Regions from separate parts of the Phyllobacterium sp. RCAM01083 genome, predicted to be linked through region 1. Evidence: riboswitches for the same ligand, from Rfam matches in the RefSeq annotation. Region 1 holds a riboswitch; each other region holds the start of a gene.
The links. Region 1 has a riboswitch for cobalamin ahead of ACZ25R_RS03655 (ribonucleoside-diphosphate reductase subunit alpha). Riboswitches for the same ligand answer to the same signal wherever they lie in the genome.
Positions count from the first base shown of each region.

Region 2: linked by a shared signal. The riboswitch ahead of ACZ25R_RS16315 (DUF1636 family protein) and the one ahead of ACZ25R_RS03655 (ribonucleoside-diphosphate reductase subunit alpha) in region 1 are both predicted to bind cobalamin.
Region 3: linked by a shared signal. The riboswitch ahead of bluB (5,6-dimethylbenzimidazole synthase) and the one ahead of ACZ25R_RS03655 (ribonucleoside-diphosphate reductase subunit alpha) in region 1 are both predicted to bind cobalamin.

Region 1 is NZ_JBVFZN010000003.1:450,289-453,843, reverse strand. It holds gene ACZ25R_RS03655 (ribonucleoside-diphosphate reductase subunit alpha) at 1-1,907, opposite strand, end outside; cobalamin riboswitch at 2,016-2,226, opposite strand; gene ACZ25R_RS03650 (heme ABC transporter ATP-binding protein) at 2,277-3,068, opposite strand; gene ACZ25R_RS03645 (FecCD family ABC transporter permease) at 3,071-3,555, opposite strand, start outside.
Region 2 is NZ_JBVFZN010000005.1:1,933,038-1,936,592, forward strand. It holds gene ACZ25R_RS16310 (transglutaminase family protein) at 1-1,511, opposite strand, end outside; cobalamin riboswitch at 1,666-1,878, shown strand; gene ACZ25R_RS16315 (DUF1636 family protein) at 1,985-2,347, shown strand; gene ACZ25R_RS16320 (ABC transporter ATP-binding protein) at 2,474-3,280, shown strand; gene ACZ25R_RS16325 (ABC transporter substrate-binding protein) at 3,280-3,555, shown strand, end outside.
Region 3 is NZ_JBVFZN010000005.1:415,400-418,954, reverse strand. It holds gene ACZ25R_RS08710 (ArsR/SmtB family transcription factor) at 1-744, opposite strand, end outside; gene ACZ25R_RS08705 (DUF2293 domain-containing protein) at 887-1,204, shown strand; gene bluB (5,6-dimethylbenzimidazole synthase) at 1,137-1,889, opposite strand; cobalamin riboswitch at 1,957-2,132, opposite strand; gene ACZ25R_RS08695 (MOSC domain-containing protein) at 2,159-2,767, opposite strand; gene ettA (energy-dependent translational throttle protein EttA) at 2,887-3,555, opposite strand, start outside.

The DNA.
Region 1 (3,555 bases):
TCGATGACATTGTCGAGCATGCGCATGGCCGTTGCCACAGTGCGCGCCAGACGCTTGAGGTCGAGACCTTCGGCTGCAATGTGATTGGCAAGATTGATCGAGCCGAGGTTGCACACCGCAACCTCATCCTTCGATGTGTTGAGGGTAATTTCCGTGCACAGGTTCGAGGAATGCACCACGCCGACATGACCCTGCGGCGAGCGGATATTGCAGGGGTCCTTGAACGTGACCCATGGGTGGCCGGTCTCGAACAGCATCGTCAAAATCCGGCGCCAGAGATCCAGTGCCCGCACGGTGCGGAAGACACGGATTTCCCCGCGTGCGGCCTTGGCTTCATAGGCCTCGTAGGCGGATTTGAATGCCGCGCCATAGAGGTCGTGCAAATCCGGCGTCTCGTCGGGTGAGAACAGGGTCCATGGCTCGTCCGCCTCGACGCGGCTCATGAACAGGTCAGGCACCCAGTTGGCAGTGTTCATGTCATGGGTGCGGCGGCGGTCGTCACCGGTATTCTTGCGCAGATCGAGGAACTCCTCGATGTCGACATGCCAGGTCTCGAGATAGGCGCAGACCGCGCCCTTGCGCTTGCCGCCCTGATTGACCGCGATGGCCGTATCATTGGCCACTTTCAGGAACGGTACAACGCCCTGGCTTTCACCGTTGGTTCCCTTGATATGGGCGCCAAGGCCACGCACGGGCGTCCAGTCATTGCCAAGACCGCCGGAATATTTTGCCAGAAGCGCATTGTCCTTCACCGCCTTGAAGATGCCATCGAGATCGTCGGCGACGGTGGTCAGGAAGCAGGAGGACAGCTGCGGGCGCAACGTGCCCGAATTGAACAAGGTCGGGGTGGAAGCCATGAAGTCGAACGACGACAGCAGATCGTAGAATTCGATGGCGCGTGCTTCCCGGTCGATCTCACGGGTGGCGAGGCCCATGGCAACGCGCATCAGGAAGGCCTGTGGCAGTTCGAACCGGATACCGCGTGTCTGCTGGAGATAACGATCATACAATGTCTGCAGGCCAAGATACTGGAACTGCAGGTCGCGTTCCGGCTTCAGAGCGGCTGATATTTTCCGCAGGTCGAAGCGGGCGAGTTCCGGATCGAGCAGTTCGGCTTCAATGCCGGCCTTCACATAGGCGGGGAAATAATCGGCGTATCGCTCCGCCATTTCATGCTGGGTCGCCTGTTCGGGCCTGCCGAAGACAAAGCTCAAGGCTTCGCGGCGCAGTTTGTCGAGAAGCAGCCGCGCGGTGACAAAGGAATAGTTCGGTTCTGTTTCAACGAGTGTGCGTGCAGCCAGAATGGGCGCAAGCGACAATTCATCGAGCGTGATACCGTCGTAAAGATTGCGCTGGGTTTCGCTGAGGATCGGTGCGGCGCTGACCCCCTCAAGTCCTTCACAGGCTTCATCGATGATGCGGGCGAGGCGCGCCGCATCGAGCGGTGCCCTGGTTCCGTCGAGGAGCGTAACGCTCAGCGACGGGCCGGTTGTGGCCACGGGTTCCACCAGTTTTGCGCGTTCTCTCGCGCGTTCTTCCCGATAGAGCACGTAAGCACGCGCAACCTTGTGGTTTTCGCTGCGCATGAGGGCAAGTTCGACCTGATCCTGCACATCCTCGATGTGGAACAGACGGCCTTCACTGCTGCGGCGCTTCAATGTTGTCACGATGTCGGCGGTCAAGCCTTCGACGACATCGTGCACACGGCGCGAACCGGCAGCGACATTACCTTCGACGGCGAGGAAGGCTTTGGTGAGAGCAACGGTGATTTTCAGCGGGTCGAAGGGCGTGACCGAGCCATTGCGGCGAATGACGCGATAGCCGGGCTCGCTGGATGATGGCAGCAATTCGGCGGGACGAACCGGCGACTGACCGTCGACGCGGGTGGTTTGAAGAGAAAGAGACATGTGCTTATACCCCAAATGTTGGGGGCAAAGGTCGAGCGCACGCGTGCAAGAATCCGGTCAGCTTGCGGCCGACCATTGCAAGCGACACACCGGGACACCCCGCCCGTGGACGTTCATCATGTCATGGCAGGTCTCCTGGCTCACAGGTCGACGCTGGTGTCGGCCTTCCCGAAGCGCGGCTCCAGTGGCATTGTCGACAACAACTCGCTGTTTACAGTTGCGGGGGCAGCGCCGGTATCAATGTCCAGGACATTTCACCGGCTTCCCTCTTAGCTCCCGGTCTTGCGACTCGGGGAGAACCATAACATCTATATTTAGTATCAAATCACCGTTTTTAGTCAATAGGTGGATGGCGGCATCTTCACTTGCTCAGAACACTGCGGATTGCGGCAAGACGAACGGCACGGATTTTCCGGGCAGACCGCCCACCTTGAGCGCACATTCATAGACGCGCAGGATGCGGTCATCGGTCAAGACCTCCATGGGGGTGCCCACAGAATCGGCCCTCCCCCTGTGCATGACCACCACCCGGTCGGCAAACATGGAGGTGAGGTTGAGGTCATGCAGGATCGCGATGACCCCGCCACCGCGATCGGCAAAGTCGCGGGCAATCTGCATGATGATCAGCTGATGTTTGATATCGAGGCTCGATACCGGCTCATCGAGGAACAGAAAGCGCGGCTGGCCGTCGAGCACCGGCTGCCAGACCTGGCAGAGGACGCGCGCCAGTTGCACCCGCTGCTGCTCGCCGCCGGAGAGTTCCTGATAGAACCGCCCGCCGAAACCCGCGAGGTCAACGCGCTCAAGCGCTTCATCGGGCAGTGTGTCCACGTTGTGGCGCGAAACACCGGAGCGGCCGCTGGTCATGCCCAGCTTGACGATCTCACGCACGGTAAACGGGAAGGACAGCGAGGTGGATTGCGGCAGGATCGCCCGCATGGTTGCCATCTGCCAGAGCTTCAGCCGGTCGATCGGCGTGCCGTTGATGCTGATGACGCCCTCATGCGGCAGATCACCGGAGAGTGCGCGCATCAGGGTCGTTTTGCCTGACCCGTTGGGGCCGACGATAACTGTGAATGCGCCGGCCTGCGCATCAAAGGATACGTCCTCGACGATTCTGTTTCGGCCGAGGGATACGAAGACATCGGAAACACGGATCATGGTCAGAGGTCCAGAATGCCGCGGCGGCGCAGCAATATCCACAGGAAGAACGGTGCGCCGACGGCTGCCGTGACGATGCCGATCGGCAGTTCCGATGGCGCAACAATCGTTCGGCTGACCGCATCGGCAATCAGCAGCAGGCTGGCGCCAAGGAGGGCGGCGGCCGGCAGGAGATAGCGATGATCGGGACCGATCACGAGGCGCAGCAGATGCGGAACGACGACGCCGACAAAGCCGATGCCGCCACTGACCGCAACCGATGCGCCGGTGGCCGCAGCGACGGTGACAATGGCAATGCGTTTGAACCGCTGCACCGGGATGCCGAGATGGCTGGCCGATGCTTCCCCGAGGGCGAGCCCGTTGAGGCCGCGGGCGAGGAACGGTGAAATGACGAGGGCGAGCGCAATGAGCGGGCCTGATGCGGCGATCTTGACCCAATTGGCTCCCGCCAGCGATCCCAGCCCCCAGAATGTCAGATCGCGCAACT
Region 2 (3,555 bases), on a different contig from region 1:
CTGTTCCAGCGCTGCACCGGCAGGACAAAACCGCTTGGCTCGGTCAGGCCCCGCTCGAAAACCCGGGCGATGCGGCTGCGCTCTTCCGGATCCTTGAGCCTGGAGTTGGACGGATCGACATTGTCGGGAAGATTGCCCTCCTTGATGATCCATTCAGCCGGATCTTCATAGGCGGGCGCCACCATCTCTTCTTCAACGCCAAGCGCCTGCGCCAACGCGACGAGGAGTTTTCCGGCATCTTCCGGCTTGACGTCAGCCTTGCCGTTCTCGGGCGCGATCAGATCGGGGTTGACCCAGATCGGCTTGCCGTCCTTGCGCCAGTAAAGCGAGAACGTCCAGCGCGGCAGGCTCTCGCCCGGATACCACTTGCCCTGCCCGTAGTGCAGAAAACCACCCGGCGCAAAACGCTCGCGCAGCCGCCGGATCAGCTTGTCGGCCTTTTCGCGCTTGGTCGGCCCGACCGCATCGGTGTTCCATTCGCCCGATTCGAAATCGTCGATGGACACGAATGTGGGCTCGCCGCCCATAGTCAGGCGCACATCCCTCTCGTTCAGGATCGCGTCCACCTTTTCGCCGAGCGCATCGAGCGCATTCCAGGATTCGTCGGAAAAGGGCTTGGTGATGCGCGGGTGCTCGGATACGCGCGTCACCCGCATATCGAAACCGAATTCCACATTGGCGAATTCCGCCATGCCGGAAATCGGTGCGGCATTGCGGTAATGCGGGGTGGCGGCAAGCGGTACGTGGCTTTCACCGGTCAGAAGCCCGGAGGTGGGGTCGAGACCGATCCAGCCCGCCCCCGGCAGGTAGACTTCGCACCAGGCATGCAGATCGGTGAAATCCTTGTCCGTTCCGGCGGGACCATCGATGGCGACAAGATCGGGCTTCAGCTGGATGAGATAGCCGGAGACGAACCGCGCGGCAAAACCGAGATTGCGCAACACCTGCACCAGCAGCCAGCTTGAATCCCGGCACGATCCCGAGCGCAGGTTCAAGGTTGCGTCCGGTTCCTGAACCCCGGTTTCCATGCGGATGACATAGCCGATCTCGCGCTGGATACGTGCGTTGAGATCAACGACGAAATTCACCGTGTTCGTCGGGCTGCGATCGATGGTTGCAAGGAAAGCCGAAACCAGCGGTCCTGCCGGTTCCGGTTTCATATAGATCGACAGGTCGTCGCTGATCTCTTCGGGATAGCTGAACGGCCAGGTCTCGGCGACCGGTTCGACGAAGAAATCGAATGGATTGTAGACGGTCATATCAGCGACGAGATCGACCTCGATCTTCAGCTCCGTCACCGGTTCGGGAAAGACGAAGCGGGCGAGGAAATTGCCGTAGGGGTCCTGCTGCAGGTTGACGAAATGATTGGCCGGACTGACTTTCAGGGAATGACTGAGAACTTTTGTCCGGGAATGGGGTGCCGGCTGGAGCCGGATGATCTGCGGCCCGAGCATGATGGGCCGGTCATACCTGTAGTGTGTCAGATGATAGACTGCTGCGTGAATTGCCATATCGCCTCAAAAGTCTGATTCAAAAAACTGCGGTTCCACAAATGCTCCCAGCACTCTAACGCGTTACCGGCCAATTGAAATCTTTCATTTGCCAAAAATTTTGGCAGCGGCAAAAATTGCCGCATAAACGTGCTTGCAACTGCGCGGCTGGCCGCATAGCATCCGCGCCGATGGTTTCTTCCGCACGACAACGCGGGAGATGAAAAGGGAACACGGTGAGGCGTACCCAAAAGGGACCGAGACCGTGGCTGCCCCCGCAACTGTAAGCGGTGAGCGATGCCTGACATGCCACTGACCGGAAGGTCGGGAAGGCAAGGCGAAGCTGAGACCCGCGAGCCAGGAGACCTGCCATCTCATCTACAATTCGAACCGGACGGGGTGTGCCGGGAGCGATGCGATGTCCTCTCCCGCATTGTCGCGATGGTGCATTGGCCGCGTTCCCCTAACCTTTGTCCACAAGGCAAGGCACCGGCATGACCACGCCAAGACCCGATCACCAGATTATCGTCTGCACCCTGTGCAAGGCGGTCGACGGCCTGTCACGACCGGGACAGGCCCTTGCCCACAGGCTGCAGGCGGAACTCGATGGCCAGCTCGGCTATGAGGTGCGCGGTGTTGGCTGCATGGCGGGCTGCGAACGACCCTGCACGGTGGCGTTCCGGGCGCCCGGCAAGGCGCAATATCTCTTCGGCGATATCGATCCCGCCACGGACTTTGCCGATCTTCTGGACTTCGCCCGGATGTATCACGCGCTCGCCGATGGCTGGTCCAAGGCATCACAGCGCCCGCAAGGCCTTTGGGACAAGACTCTCGCACGCATTCCGGCGCACCTATGATACATCAGGCATTGACCAATGTTATAACGTTACTATACGAGAACGACGCGTCCGCGATAACGCGACGACGTTTACCGGTTGGGATTTGACACCATGTGCCTTGCCTGCAGTCACGGATATCCGCCCATGAGCCATGTTGCCCTGCGTGCCGACGAGGTGACGTTCCGCACCGCCGGCCAGACGCTGGTGGACGAGGTATCGCTCGACATCGTGCGCGGCGCGCGACTTGCCATTATCGGGCCGAATGGCGCGGGGAAATCCACGCTTTTGCGCATGCTGGCCGGGCTGCTGCGCCCCTCCTCCGGCAACGTCCATCTCGACGGTACGGCAATAGACCGGCTGCCGCCGAAGGAACGGGCCAGGAGATTTGCCTTCGTCGGCCAGACCGACATGCCGGACCCGCAATTGCTGGTTGACGATTATGTCTCCCTTGGCCGCATTCCGCACACCGGCACCCTGACCAAGGCGAAGGACCGGGATATCGTGACGGAAGCCCTGCTCCGCGCCGGGATCGCCGCGTTTTCGCGCCGTCCCATCGGCTCGCTCTCCGGCGGCGAAAGGCAGCGCGTGCAGCTGGCGCGCGCCATCGCCCAGCAGCCTGACATCCTGTTTCTCGACGAACCCACCAATCACCTCGACCCGAAGGCGCGCAGCGAATTGCTGGCGCTGGTGGCCGGTCTCAATGTGACTGTTATAGCGGTGCTGCACGACCTGCCGCTGGTGGCGCCGTTTGCCACCCACGTTGCCGTCATGCATGCCGCCCAGCTCGTCGCCGCCGGCACGCCCGACGAAACGCTGACGCCGCGCATCGTCAGCGATGTCTTCGATCTCGATGTCCTGCGCCTGCGCCATCCCTCGCAGGATCGCGATCTCATGGTGTTCGAAGCACCCGGACCAACCACAAAACAAACTGCTCAGCTACGGAGAATTTGATGAAAAGAATGCTGCTCGCCCTCGCCTTGTCGGCGCTGTCCGCCCCCGCATGGGCGTTTCCCGTGACGGTCGACAGTTGCGGCAAGCCCGTCACCTTCGAGGCCGCGCCCAAGCGTGCGGTCATCCAGGACATCAACATGAGCGAAATGGCCTTCGCCCTGCACCTGCAATCCTCGATGGTCGGGGTTTCGGGCATTACCGGCTGGTACAAGCTCGACGACGCCTTCAAGAAACAGCTGGGCGCCATTCCCGAGCTTGCGCCGAAATATCCGACC
Region 3 (3,555 bases), on a different contig from region 1:
CAAGGCGCGTGCGGCCTCGCGAATGGCCTCGGCAGGATTGTCGAGGAAGTGCAGCACCTGATGAACGGTCACCAGATCGAAGGACTCCCGGTCAACCGGCAGCGAATAGACATCGCCCTGGCGGACCTGCGCATTGGTGATGCCCGACCGGTCAAGATTGGAGCGGGCAATGGTCAGCATGTCGCGATTGATATCGATGCCGACACCGCGCACGTAAAGCGGGGCAAACAGTTCAAGAAGACGGCCGGTGCCGGTGCCCACGTCAAGCATCGCCTGGAACGGCGTGCGCCCGATGATCTTCGTCAGCGCGGCTTCCACCGCGCCATCCGGCACATGCAGCGAACGGATAGCGTCCCAGCTGGTGGCATTGGCACTGAAATAGGCGGCGGCCCGCTCACGGCGCTGCAGCTTCACCGAGCCGAGCCGCTCGATATCACGCTCCAGCAATGGATCGGACACATCAAGACGATCAAGCAGGATTCGGGCGATATCGCCAACCACCAGGGATTCAGCGAGGCGGAAATAGGCCCAGGACCCCTCCTGATAACGGTTGATCAGATTGGCTTCGAACAGCAGCTTGAGATGGCGGGAGACGCGCGGCTGCGACTGCCCGAGGATGGAGGTCAGATCGGAAACCGTCAGATCCCCCCGGGACAACAGCGCCAGAATGCGCAGGCGGCTGGGTTCCGCCGCTGCTTTCAGCGTATCGACCATCAGGTCAAGATTGAGATCACGTTTGTCCATCAAGGTATCCTCAAAAGATATAAAGATATGTTTATGTGAGAAATACAGATTTGGCAAGTTTTGTTTTTCCGTTGACGGCAAATTTTGTCGCGTCTGAAATAGGCTGGTATATCGATCAGCGAATCGGCGGGAAGACAGTGCAATGAGTTCAGGAACCAACCGCCAAAGGGCCATCGGCAAGGCGCTGACGCTGCTTTTGCCGGCCGTGCCCTATTCGGATTCCGAGCCCATACGCGCTGCCGCCACGGCACCGCACATGAAAAGCCTGCCGCCACCCATTGCGGTGTGGCTGGCCACGGTCGCCCATGTCCGCCATCTGCACACGGACTACGATGCGCTGCGCGACGAGGGCTATGACAAGGAGTCGGCCCGCTTCTTCGTGCTCGAGGCGATCAACCGGAAATTGACGGAATGGCGGGCGACGCGGCTGCTGGATCCGGACGAGGACGATCCGAGCTGACTTCGGCGCCGGCATTCCACTGATCTTCATAGATGAGCTGGTCCAGCGGCAGCCGTTCGCGCCAGCCGCGCTTTTGCAGCTCCGGCTGATCGTAGAGCTGGTCGACATAGCCGATGCAGAGATAGGCGATGATCTCGACATGATCGGGGATGGCCAGAATGCGGCGCATGTCCCGGTCGTGGTAGATGCTGACCCAGCCGACGCCGATGCCTTCCGCCCGCGCCGCCAGCCACAGGTTCTGCACGGCACAGACGGTGCTGTAGACATCCATCTGCCGGTTATGGGTGCGCCCCAGAACGACATCGCCGCCGCGTGTCCGGTCGCAGGTGATGCACAGATTGACCGGCGCCTTCACGATGCCCTCAAGCTTCAGCGACGCGTAGAGCGCCTGGCGCTCGTCGGTGAACATGGCCTTTGCTTCGGCATTGGCGCGGGTAAAGGCCTGATGCACCTCGGCCTTGCGTGCCGCATCGCGGATGAGAATGAAATTCCACGGCTGCATGAACCCCACCGACGGCGCGTGATGGGCGGCATCGAGCAGCCGCAGCAGCACATCGTCGTCGACGGGCCTTGGCAGGAACTGGTCGCGCACATCGCGGCGGGTATGGATGGCTTTGTAGACGGCGGCGCGCTCGTCCGCGGAAAAATCGGCGGCGGCCACGGGACCACAGGCAGAGTCGTGCATCGTTTGCTCCCAACAATGCGAGGGCCAGATTGCCCTGACCCCTGACACCTCCCCGCTGTCCGTGCGGTTTCGGCTATCCGGTCCGGCCGGTCTTCTGACTGAGGTTCACCTGAACCGCGCGCCTTCCGGGTTTCCCCGTGGCAAACTGCGCGGCCCATCCCCTATACAGCGTTGGGCACGTGCCGGATTTGCACCGGCTTCCCGATTCTCCTGCATGCAGGCACCGGACCTGCATTCCATTCGCCACAGATCGGCGAAGGACGCAAGCGTCAGCCGGGATAAATCCATTGCTCCGGCAGGCGCGCATCGATTTTTTCGCCGGAACGGATGATTCCCGGTACTTCAACCCAGACGACGATGCCACGCAGCCGCTTCGACGCCTTGACGAAGTCAAGCGCCGTCGCGGTGTGATCCGCCGTCTGCGCCCGCTCGGCGATGGAACGGCCGGCGACCTTGCACGGCGCGTTCTGCCCGTCGACCTTCAGCGTCACTCCGCCTTCGAAGAACAGCAGCGTGCGCGGCGGCAGCATGGAAAGCGAGGGAATGCCATCGACAACCATGTTGGCACCGATCCATTCGGGTTTGACTTCCGCAAGGCCCATGGCGCTGGCAATCATTGCAAGCTCGTCGGCCGCCAGAACGGAAATATGCCGTTCGTTGCGCATCTCCGTTCCGCGCGGATACCAAGGTTCTCGTCCGCCGGACCGGCGCGTCAGGCCGGCATGATAATCGCCGCGGATGCCTTCAAAGGTGAGATCGAGCGTGTCCGTGGCAGCGGTGACAAAACTGTCTTTCGGCGCCTGGAACAGGCCGCTCACCCGCCCAACAATCTTGCGGGCCGGAAGGATGTCCGTTCTGGTTGCGAAAAGATCTGTCATGACGGCACTCCGGTGAAATCAGCCGCATCTTAGGAAAATTGCTTGTTAAAACCAGCCAATATCACTGATGGAAACGTCAAAATTGGTGATGGGAGGGCGTTGCCGCCCTCCCGGTCGCATCAGCGTGTCAGAGGCTTGTAGCTCGGACGCTTCGGATTGACGCTGTCCGGTCCGAGACGACGGATCTTGTCGTTCTCATAGTCCTGGAAGTTGCCTTCGAACCATTCGACGTGGCTGTCGCCTTCGAAGGCCAGGATGTGCGTCGCCAGCCGGTCGAGGAACATGCGGTCGTGGCTGATGATAACGGCGCAGCCGGCGTATTTTTCCAGCGCGTCTTCCAGAGCCGCCAGCGTTTCGGTGTCAAGATCGTTGGTCGGTTCGTCGAGCAGCAGGACATTGCCGCCGGACTGCAGCATCTTGGCAAGATGCACGCGGTTACGCTGACCGCCGGAGAGATTGCCGACCTTCTGCTGCTGGTCGCCGCCCTTGAAGTTGAACGCCGAGACATAGGCGCGCGAATTCATCTCGTTCTTGCCGATCTTGATGATTTCATTGCCGCCGGAGATTTCTTCCCAGACATTCTTCTCCGCCGCGAGGTGATCGCGGCTCTGGTCGACATAACCGAGATGAACCGTTTCACCGACGCGGATCGAGCCGGAATCCGGCTTTTCCTGTCCGGTGATCATCTTGAACAGCGTGGTCTTACCCGCACCGTTCGGACCGATGATGCCGACAATGCCGCCGGGCGGCAGCTTGAAGGTCAGGTTTTCGATGAGAACGCGGTCGCC